3 regions of the Janthinobacterium longum genome follow, and region 3 is predicted to be linked to each of the others. Evidence: predicted binding sites of a transcription regulator. Region 3 holds the regulator's gene; each other region holds the start of a gene.
The links. Region 3 encodes NrdR, which represses ribonucleotide reductase genes. Its sites were predicted from a motif close to CACNANATNTNGTG; they were not measured.
Positions count from the first base shown of each region.

Region 1: ACQ4WM_RS22620 (ribonucleoside triphosphate reductase) is a predicted target of NrdR. The motif match lies at 1,921-1,934, and genes of this name have one in related genera.
Region 2: ACQ4WM_RS13895 (ribonucleoside-diphosphate reductase subunit alpha) is a predicted target of NrdR. The motif match lies at 1,630-1,643, and genes of this name have one in related genera.

Region 1 covers NZ_JBNYXQ010000012.1:76,942-80,174, reverse strand. The annotation lists gene nrdD (anaerobic ribonucleoside-triphosphate reductase) at 1-148, opposite strand, end outside; gene ACQ4WM_RS22620 (ribonucleoside triphosphate reductase) at 145-1,905, opposite strand; gene ACQ4WM_RS22615 (hypothetical protein) at 2,165-2,581, opposite strand; gene ubiU (ubiquinone anaerobic biosynthesis protein UbiU) at 2,742-3,233, shown strand, end outside.
Region 2 covers NZ_JBNYXQ010000004.1:248,536-251,768, forward strand. The annotation lists gene ACQ4WM_RS13885 (PP0621 family protein) at 1-198, shown strand, start outside; gene ACQ4WM_RS13890 (sigma-54 interaction domain-containing protein) at 328-1,386, shown strand; gene ACQ4WM_RS13895 (ribonucleoside-diphosphate reductase subunit alpha) at 1,923-3,233, shown strand, end outside.
Region 3 covers NZ_JBNYXQ010000014.1:79,425-82,657, forward strand. The annotation lists ZMP/ZTP riboswitch at 10-132, shown strand; gene glyA (serine hydroxymethyltransferase) at 250-1,497, shown strand; gene nrdR (transcriptional regulator NrdR) at 1,627-2,088, shown strand; gene pilV (type IV pilus modification protein PilV) at 2,267-2,833, shown strand; gene ACQ4WM_RS23680 (PilW family protein) at 2,830-3,233, shown strand, end outside.

The DNA.
Region 1 (3,233 bases), on a different contig from region 3:
ACTGGCGTTCGTGAAATTCACCCTGCTTGCCGATATTGAACGAGGCAACGGGGCGGTGATAGCCCATCACGCGGGTCCAGATTTCGCAGCGCTGGCGTTCGCTGTTGTGAAGTTCAATCGCAGGTGCAAGGTTGGGACGTGCGTTCATGGTGTTTCCTCCAGTATGGCGTTCAGATTGGCCTGCTTGCGGGCGATCAGCTCCGCATCGCAGGTTGGGCAAAACTCGTGTTTTCCCGCCAGGTAGCCATGGCGCGGACAGATCGAAAAAGTGGGCGTGACGGTGATATACGGCAGCGAAAAGCGCGACAGCGCCCGTTTCACCAGTTCGCGGCAGGCATTGGCGTCCGACAGTGCCTCCGTCATGTACAGGTGCAGCACGGTGCCGCCCGTGTATTTGCGCTGCAGTGCGTCCTGCAGTTCCAGTGCCTCGAACGGGTCGTCGGTATGGCCGACCGGCAGCTGCGAGGAATTCGTGTAGTAGGGATTGTCGCTTGTCCCTGCCTGCAGGATGGCCGGATAGCGCTTGCGGTCTTCGCGCGCGAAGCGGTAGGTCGTGCCTTCGGCCGGTGTCGCTTCCAGGTTGTACATATGCCCCGTCTGTTCCTGGAACTGGACCATGCGTGCGCGCACATGGTCGAGCAGGCGTATCGCCAGCGCATGGCCATCTAGGCTGGTAATGTCATATTCATTGCCGCTGAAATTGCGGATCATCTCGTTGATGCCGTTCACGCCCAGCGTGGAAAAGTGATTGCGCAAGGTGCCCAGATAGCGTTTCGTGTACGGAAACAGCCCCTCCTGCATCAGTTTGTCGATGGTGGCGCGCTTGATTTCCAGGCTGGTCTTGCCCAGCTCCAGCAAGCGGTCCAGGTCGGCCAGTAGCGCCGCTTCGTCGCCGCGCCAAAGATAGCCCAGGCGCGCGCAGTTGATGGTCACCACGCCCAGCGATCCTGTCTGCTCGGCCGAACCGAACAGCCCGTTGCCACGCTTGAGCAGTTCGCGCAGGTCCAGCTGCAGCCGGCAGCACATCGAACGTATCATGTTCGGTTTCAGTTCCGAATTGATGAAGTTCTGGAAGTAGGGCAGGCCATAGCGGGCCGTCATCTCGAACAGGCGCTCGGCGTTGTCGCTGTACCAGTCGAAATCCTCGGTGATGTTGTAGGTCGGGATAGGAAACGTGAACACGCGGCCCCTGGCGTCGCCGGCCATCATGATCTCGATATAGGCACGGTTGATCATGTCCATCTCGAGCTGCAGTTCGCCGTAGGAAAAAGGCATTTCCACGCCAGCGATCACGGGAATCTGCTGGCGCAAATCTTCCGGGCAGACCCAGTCGAAGGTCAGGTTGGTGAAGGGTGTTTGCGTGCCCCAGCGCGACGGTACGTTGAGGTTGTAGATCAGCTCCTGCATGTACTGCAGCACATCGGCGTACGCCAGCTTGTCCTTGCGGATGAACGGCGCCATATAGGTGTCAAACGAGCTGAAAGCCTGCGCACCGGCCCACTCGTTTTGCAGGGTGCCGAGGAAATTGACGATCTGGCCGATCGCCGACGACATGTGTTTTGGCGGGCTTGATTCGACCTTGCCCGGCACGCCGTTCAGGCCTTCATGCAGCAGGGTGCGCAGCGACCAGCCGGCGCAGTAACCGGCCAGCATGTCGAGGTCGTGGATATGCAGCGCCGCCTCGCGGTGGGCTGCGCCCACTTCCGGCGGATAGACCTGGTCGAGCCAGTAGTTGGCGATTACCTTGCCCGATACATTGAGTATCAGGCCGCCCAGCGAATAGCCCTGGTTGGCGTTGGCGTTGACCCGCCAGTCGCGCCGCTCCAGGTACTCGTTGATGGATGCGGCGACGTCGACCTGACTGTGTTTTTTAGACGGCGTGACGGATAGTGCGCTAGCTGACATGAAACCTCCAATAACCACAACATGCGGTGTTTTATTGAAGAATATCGACTAAATGTAGTGTCGTCAAAGGGTGCTTGCAGGCGAGTGGCGGATTCTTGATCGAGGTGAAATTCGAGGCCGTGGCAGGCATTTCTTTCACCCCTAACGGCGAAAGTGCCGGGGTCAGACCCTCAATGCCGCTGACTCAGAGGCTTGCGCCAACGGTCGCGGGGGTCCGACCCCAGATTCTGCACTTGGGGTAAAAATTTCAGCATTGATCTCAGCGATGTTTGTCCCACCTCGTCTCGCGCAAAATCATGTACGTGGTCGCAAAAAACGCCCCGCCGCAGGTAGCGATGCTGATGACGGAAGCAGGCAGCACATGGAGCCAGATTTCCATCGGCGAAAACGTGCTCCAGCCGGCCACGCGGATGTCGAACGTGATGTAGTTCGCCAGCAGCCAGTACGCGGCCAGGATGGCGGTGCAGATGGCGCTCTGGCGCAGCAGCGGCAGCTGGCGGCGGGCGAACACGGCCAGCAAAAACAGCAGCACCACGCCCGGATACACGCCCAGTATTTCTGGTGAAAACATGTGCGTGCTGTTGGCGTCATAGCCTTCGACGGGCAAGGCCCATTGCACTTGCAGCGCGGTGAGGAACAGGGTCAGGAGCAGGATCAGCAGGGGTTTTCGGGTCATGGAGATGGCTGTTGTGAGTAGAGGATCAGGCACGATGGCAGGGCGCATTCTACAGCGCAAGGAGGACCCCCATGCATGCATTCCTTCACCTGTGTCAAGGACTGCTCACATGGCGCGGGGCTATAGTCTCGACCCTGAGCCGATACAGAAAGTCCTCATCATGAAGCTTGAACATTCTACCGCCCAGCGCGTGGCCGGAGCGCTGGAACTGGTCTGCCCGGCCGGCAGCCTGCCGGCCCTGAAAGCGGCTGTCGACAATGGCGCCGATACCGTCTATCTCGGCTTTCGCGACGCCACCAATGCGCGCAATTTCGCCGGCCTCAATTTTGACGAAAAGGCGATTGCCGAAGGTGTGCGCTACGCCCAACAGCACGGCCGCAAGGTGTTGCTGGCATTGAATACCTATCCGCAGCCGCATAACTGGATGGTCTGGCGCAGCGCCATCGACCGCGCGGCCGACGCGGGCCTGGACGCCGTTATCGTTGCCGACCCCGGCCTGATGGCGTATGCGCGCGAGCACCATCCGCAACTGCGTTTGCACCTGTCGGTGCAGGGCTCGGCCACCAACTACGAGGCCATCAACTTTTACCATGAACACTTCGGCGTCTCGCGCGCGGTGCTGCCGCGCGTGCTGTCGATGGCGCAGGTGGAG
Region 2 (3,233 bases), on a different contig from region 3:
ATTCGCAGCGTGCAGCAGCGTGCCCAGCAGCAGCAACGGCAGCAGCCCAATCCCTTTACTCCGCCCGGCCGCGTTGCCGAGCTGCCCGACGCCGAGCTGATGCTGTGCTGCGCCCACTGCGGCGTGTATTACCCGGCCTCCGAAAACGTGCAGGCCAAGGGCCACGACTACTGCAGCCACGCGCACGCCACTGTGTAACGACACTGGTCGTTTTCTTCCCGCATTGCTCATCCGTATCGTAACGCCCTCGGCCAGCGGCCAGGCGTAGCATGGTCGTGTCACGCTTAATTGTCGTGCTTGACCGCAGTCCTTGCTGAAAGGATCACCATGCCCAGCTTGCGTACCGGGGCCACCGCCGGCCATCTTGCGCCCATTGCATCAGCGCCGCAGCTGAGCGGCAGTTCGGCCGCCATGCAGGCATTGAGGGCGCAGATCGCGCGTATTGCCACTGCCAGGGCGCCGGTGGCGATCCGTGGCGAATCGGGCAGCGGCAAGGAGCTGGTGGCGCGCGCCATCCACGCCCAGGGCGCGCGCGCCGATGGCCCTTTTATTGCCGTCAATTGCGGCGCCATTCCCGAGGCGCTGGTGGAAGCGGAGTTGTTTGGCAGTCGTCCGGGTGCCTACACGGGCGCGCTGCATGAACGCCAGGGCCTGTTCCAGGCAGCCGACGGCGGCAGCCTGCTGCTCGACGAGGTCGATGACCTGCCTTTGGTGATGCAGGTCAAGCTGCTGCGCGCGCTGCAGGAGCGCCGCGTGCGCAAACTCGGTGGCAGCGCCGATGAGGCGGTCGACGTGCGCATCTTGTGTGCCAGCCAGCATGGGCTGGCGCGCGGCGTGGCCGCCGGCACGTTTCGCCAGGATCTGTATTACCGCCTGAACGTGATCGAACTGGCGGTGCCGCCCTTGCGCGAGCGGCTGGGCGACTTGCCGGCCCTTTGCGAGGCGATCCTGGCGCGGCTGGCGCCACGGCAAGGCATACGCCTGGCGCCGGCGGTACTGGCGGCGCTGGCGCGCCATGCTTTTCCCGGCAATGTGCGCGAACTGGAAAACCTGCTGGAGCGGGCGCTGGCCTTTGCCGAGGGCGGCATGATCACGGTCGATGGGCTGGGCTTGCCTGTAGCTGCATCTGCGCCCGCGCCTGCGCCAGTAACGGCCTTGCACGCCGGCTTGCCCGGCCGCCAATTGCCGCTGCCCGGCATGGCGCACGGTGGGGTGCCCATCGTGCCGCTGCAGCTGTTCCTGCTGCAAACCGAGCGCGAGATGATCTTGCAGGCACTGGCGCAGACGCACTACCACCGCGCACGGGCGGCGCGGCAACTGGGTATCAGCGTGCGCCAGCTGCGCTACCGCATGCAAAAATTACAACTGCGCGAACCCCCGGGCTGAGCCGAAAAAGCCGGTGCCGGGATGGCAGCGGCGCGGTAGATTATAATGCCGGTCCCGGTTTGGTTGCGGTCCGCAGCGGCCTGCGTTAGTGCTTACTATGCGGGTGCCGGGCCTGTTATCCATGCCCTGAAAAGTCAATTGAATTCGTGCAGAAAATCGTAAAAATTAAGCGGGACAGAGGCGGAAAAAGTATTGCGCCTGCCATCGATGGGTACTACAATTAGTGCATAAATTAGATGTAGTTACTAAATGTAGTGCCATCACAGATGTTTTCAGCATTAGTGTCCAGCCAGCGCCAACACCCTCTGGGTGCTCAACTGGCAATGTTGACACTGGCGGTTTATCACCCTTAGAGACATGCTTCGCGCCTATCATGGCCGTGAGGGCAGGCTGTTTTCATTTGTATCATCTGACGCCTTAATAATGTAGTTTTTATCAATCAATACCGGAAGAAGCCCGGACCATCGGGCGTTCTATTCAACCACACACGCGGCAGCAAAACTGCAGGCTGACTTTAGCTGACAACGGGAGCTTCAATGCAATCACCTCAAGATATTTCCATCCATCCAACGCCAGTACTGCCAGCGCCAGGCGCGGCGCACAGCGTGGCTAGCACCGGCGCGGCCATGGGCGACTATCGCATCATCCGCCGCAATGGTGCGGTGGTGGCATTTGAGCCTTCGAAAATCGCGATCGCCATGACCAAGGCGTTTTTGGCCGTGAGCGGTGGCCAGGGCGCCGCTTCCGCCCGCGTGCGTGAACTGGTGGAACAATTGACGGCCGGCGTGGTCGCAGCGCTGGTGCGCCGCCAGCCGGGCGGCGGCACCTTCCATATCGAAGACGTGCAGGACCAGGTTGAACTGTCGCTGATGCGTTCGGGCGAGCACGACGTGGCGCGTGCCTACGTGCTGTACCGCGCCAAGCACATGGAAGAGCGCCGTTTGCAGAAGGAAGCGCTGGGTGCTTCCGCGCAAGTGGCCGCACCGCAACTGAACGTGCTGGACAACGGCGTGCGCCGCCCGCTCGACATGCAGCAAGTGCGCGACCTGATCAACGCCGCCTGCGCCGGCCTGGAAAAGCACGTCGACGCCGACGCCATCCTGGCTGAAACCGTGAAAAACCTGTACGACGGCGTACCGGTCGAAGAACTGCACAAGTCGGCCATCCTGGCAGCGCGCGCGCTGATGGAAAAAGATCCGGCCTACTCGCAAGTGACGGCCCGCATCCTGCTGCACACGGTGCGCAAGGAAGTGTTCGGCAAGGAAGTGCCGCAAGCGGCCGCCGCCAGTGAGTACCTGAGCTATTTCCCGGCCTATATCGCCAAGGGTATTGCTGCCGAACTGCTGAACCCGGTGCTGGCCACCTTCGACCTGGAACGCCTGGCAAAAGCCATCGTGGCCGACCGCGACCTGCAATTCGGCTATATCGGCCTGCAAACCCTGTACGACCGCTACTTCCTGCACATCCGTGACGTGCGCATCGAAATGCCGCAGGCGTTCTACATGCGCGTGGCCATGGGCCTGGCCCTGAACGAATCGGACCGCGAAGCGCGCGCCATCGAGTTCTACAGCCTGTTGTCCTCGTTCGACTTCATGAGCTCGACGCCGACCCTGTTCAACTCGGGCACCTTGCGCTCGCAACTGTCGTCGTGCTACCTGAGCACCGTGTCCGATGACCTCGAAGGCATCTATGACGCCATCAAGGACAACGCGCTGCTGGCCAAATATGCAGGCGGCCTGGGCAATGACTGGACGCCAGTGCGCGCCCTGGGCGCCCACATCAAGGGCACCAACGGCAAGTCGCAAGGCGTGGTGCCGTTCCTGAAAGTGGTCAACGACACGGCCGTG
Region 3 (3,233 bases):
GGCCTCCATTACGTCTCACGTGACTGGCGAAAAGCTGCAATTATCCCCATTTTGGTGCGATGATTGCCGGCGAAAGGTGGGCATCCACCGGGAAACGTGAGATTTCATCAGCCGTTCGCCTGGGCAGCCCACCGATGGAATTGCGCGAAGAGGCTGCCTTTCCGTTGTTATTATTGAGTTAATAATTCCGGCTCCCCTCATTCGATCCGACCTGCCAGTACAAAGCACCCACATCTTTGGAGTTTTTACATGTTTGCAAAAGATCACACCCTCGCCAACGTCGATCCTGAACTGTTCGCCGTTATTCAAAAAGAAAACACGCGCCAGCACGACCATATCGAACTGATCGCGTCCGAGAACTACACCTCGCCAGCCGTCATGGAAGCGCAAGGCTCTCAGCTGACCAACAAGTATGCCGAAGGCTATCCGGGCAAGCGCTACTACGGCGGCTGCGAATACGTCGACGTGGCCGAGCAGCTGGCCATCGACCGTGTCAAGCAACTGTTCGGCGCCGAAGCGGCCAACGTGCAGCCCAATTCGGGTTCGCAGGCCAACCAGGGCGTGTTCTTCGCGATGCTGAAACCAGGCGACCTGATCATGGGCATGTCGCTGGCCGAAGGCGGGCACCTGACCCACGGCATGCCGCTCAATATGTCCGGCAAATGGTTCGACGTGGTGTCGTATGGCCTGACGGCAGAGGAAGATATCGACTACGAAGCCATGGAGCGCCTTGCCCGTGAACGCAAACCGAAATTGATCATTGCCGGCGCTTCGGCGTTCTCGAAAAAGATCGATTTCGAACGTTTCTCGAAGGTTGCCAAGGAAGTGGGCGCCTACTTCATGGTTGACATGGCCCACTATGCCGGCCTGATCGCCGCCGGCCTGTACCCGAACCCGGTGCCGTTCGCCGACTTCGTTACCTCAACCACGCACAAATCGCTGCGCGGCCCACGCGGCGGCATTATCCTGATGAAGGCCGAGCACGAAAAAGCCATCAACTCGGCCATCTTCCCTGGCATCCAGGGCGGCCCGTTGATGCACGTGATCGCCGGCAAGGCCGTGGCGTTCAAGGAAGCTTTGAGCCCTGAATTCGTCGAATACCAGAAACAGGTCGTGAAAAACGCTGACGCGCTGGCCAAGACCCTGATTTCGCGCGGCTTGCGCATCGTGTCCGGTGGCACCGAATCGCACGTCATGCTGGTCGACCTGCGCGCCAAGAACCTGACGGGCAAGGAAGCCGAAGCCATCCTTGGTTCGGCGCACATCACCTGCAACAAGAACGGCATCCCGAACGACCCGCAAAAACCATTCGTCACCTCGGGCATCCGCCTGGGCAGCCCGGCGATGACGACGCGCGGTTTCAAGGAAGCCGAAGCGGTGCAAGTGGGTAATTTGATCGCCGACGTGCTGGACAATCCGCATGACGCCGCCACCATCGAGCGCGTCAAAGCGGCCGTCAAAGTGCTGGCCGACGCCAACCCGGTTTACGCTGCATAATTATTTGTCCAGTATGTGTCATCCAGAGTAAGATTCTGTTTGACACATTCCTGTCATGCCTGCGGGCGCGCCGAGTGGTTCGGTGCGCCCGCGCTCCATTTGTTGAACTAAAAGGCTGTACTGCTGCCCATGAAATGTCCATTCTGCCATCATGACGAGACTCAGGTTCTCGATACGCGCGATTCCGAGGAAGGCGATGCGATTCGCCGCCGTCGCCGTTGCGGCAAATGCGACAAGCGCTTTACCACCTTTGAACGGATTGAACTGATCATGCCGGCCGTGGTCAAAAAAAATGGCAGCCGCACGGAATTCGCTGCGGATAAGTTGCGCGGCAGCCTGATGCTGGCCTTGCGCAAGCGCCCCGTCGCGGCCGCCTCACTGGACATGGCGATCGCCACCATCGAAGAAAAACTGCTGACCAGCGGCAAGCGCGAAGTCGATTCCGGCTATATCGGCGAACTGGTAATGCAGGAACTCAAGCGCCTCGACAAGATCGCCTATATCCGCTTTGCCTCCGTCTACAAGAATTTCGAAGACCTGGCCGAGTTCCAGGACGCGATCGCCGAAGTGGGCCAGCCGCGCAAGGTTTAAGCACCACAGTCGTTTTCTTCCAGCAAGCGGCCTGATCAATTCATTGGCCGCTTTTTTTCGCTATTCCTGCACAGCTTTGCGCTGTCTCATGCCTGGCCCCGCTGGCACGCCTATCGTTTAGCTGGGCGGGCTGGTCCTGGCCGCTACTCTTTTCTTTCCCTTGAAGCAGGAGGCATGCATGCGCCATCTTGTGTACACCAGCGGCAGCACTCTGGTCGAGGTGCTGGTCGCGCTGTTGCTGCTGGCCGTGGGCTTGCTGGGTGGCAGCGCGATGCAGTTGTCGTCGCTGCGTGCGCGCCATGAATCGGCCCTGCTGTCGACGGCCATGCAACTGGCAGCCAGCATGGCCGAGCGCATGCGCGCCAACAGCACGCAAATGCAGGCGCTTGATGCCGACAATCCCTATCTGGGCCTTGACTATGAAGCGGGGCCACTTGATGAGGCGGCTGGCGCGCCAGCCTGTCTTGGTAACACCACCTGCAGCGCCGCGCAGCTGGCGCAATTCGATATCGCCGAATGGAAGCAGCAATTGCACAAGGACTTGCCCGGCGCCCGGCTGCGCATCTGCCGCGATGCGCTGGCCTGGGATGCCGCCGCGCAGGGCTTGCACTGGAGCTGCAGCGGCGGCAGCGGCGCGCCTATCGTCATCAAGCTGGGCTGGCGCGGCCGGCAAACCCGGGGCCGCGTCGCACAGGAGTCTGCCTTGCCGAAAATCGCCATGCAATTGGCGGCCGGTGCGCCATGAACTGCCACGCGCAACACCAGGCTGGCATGACCCTGGTCGAATTGCTGGTGGCGCTGGGCTTGGGCGCCATGCTGATGCTGGCGTCAAGCACGGTGTTGTTATCAAGCAGCCGCAGCTACCTGGACCAGGTGGAGTCTGCGCGCCTGGCCGACAATGGCCGCTATGCGTTTGACGCCATCGCGCGGGCGCTGCGCCAGACGGCGTGGGTGAACTGGGACGCCAGTGCCGCCCCCTCGACGCATGCGGCGCATGACAGCGCCAATATCGCCGGCCTCGACGCGCACGGCCTGGGCAAGAATACTGACGGCATCAGCGCACCGCTGGCGGGCAGTATCAACGGCAGCGACGTGCTGGCCCTGCGTTTTTACGGCACTGGCGAGGGCGCGGGCGGCGATGGCAG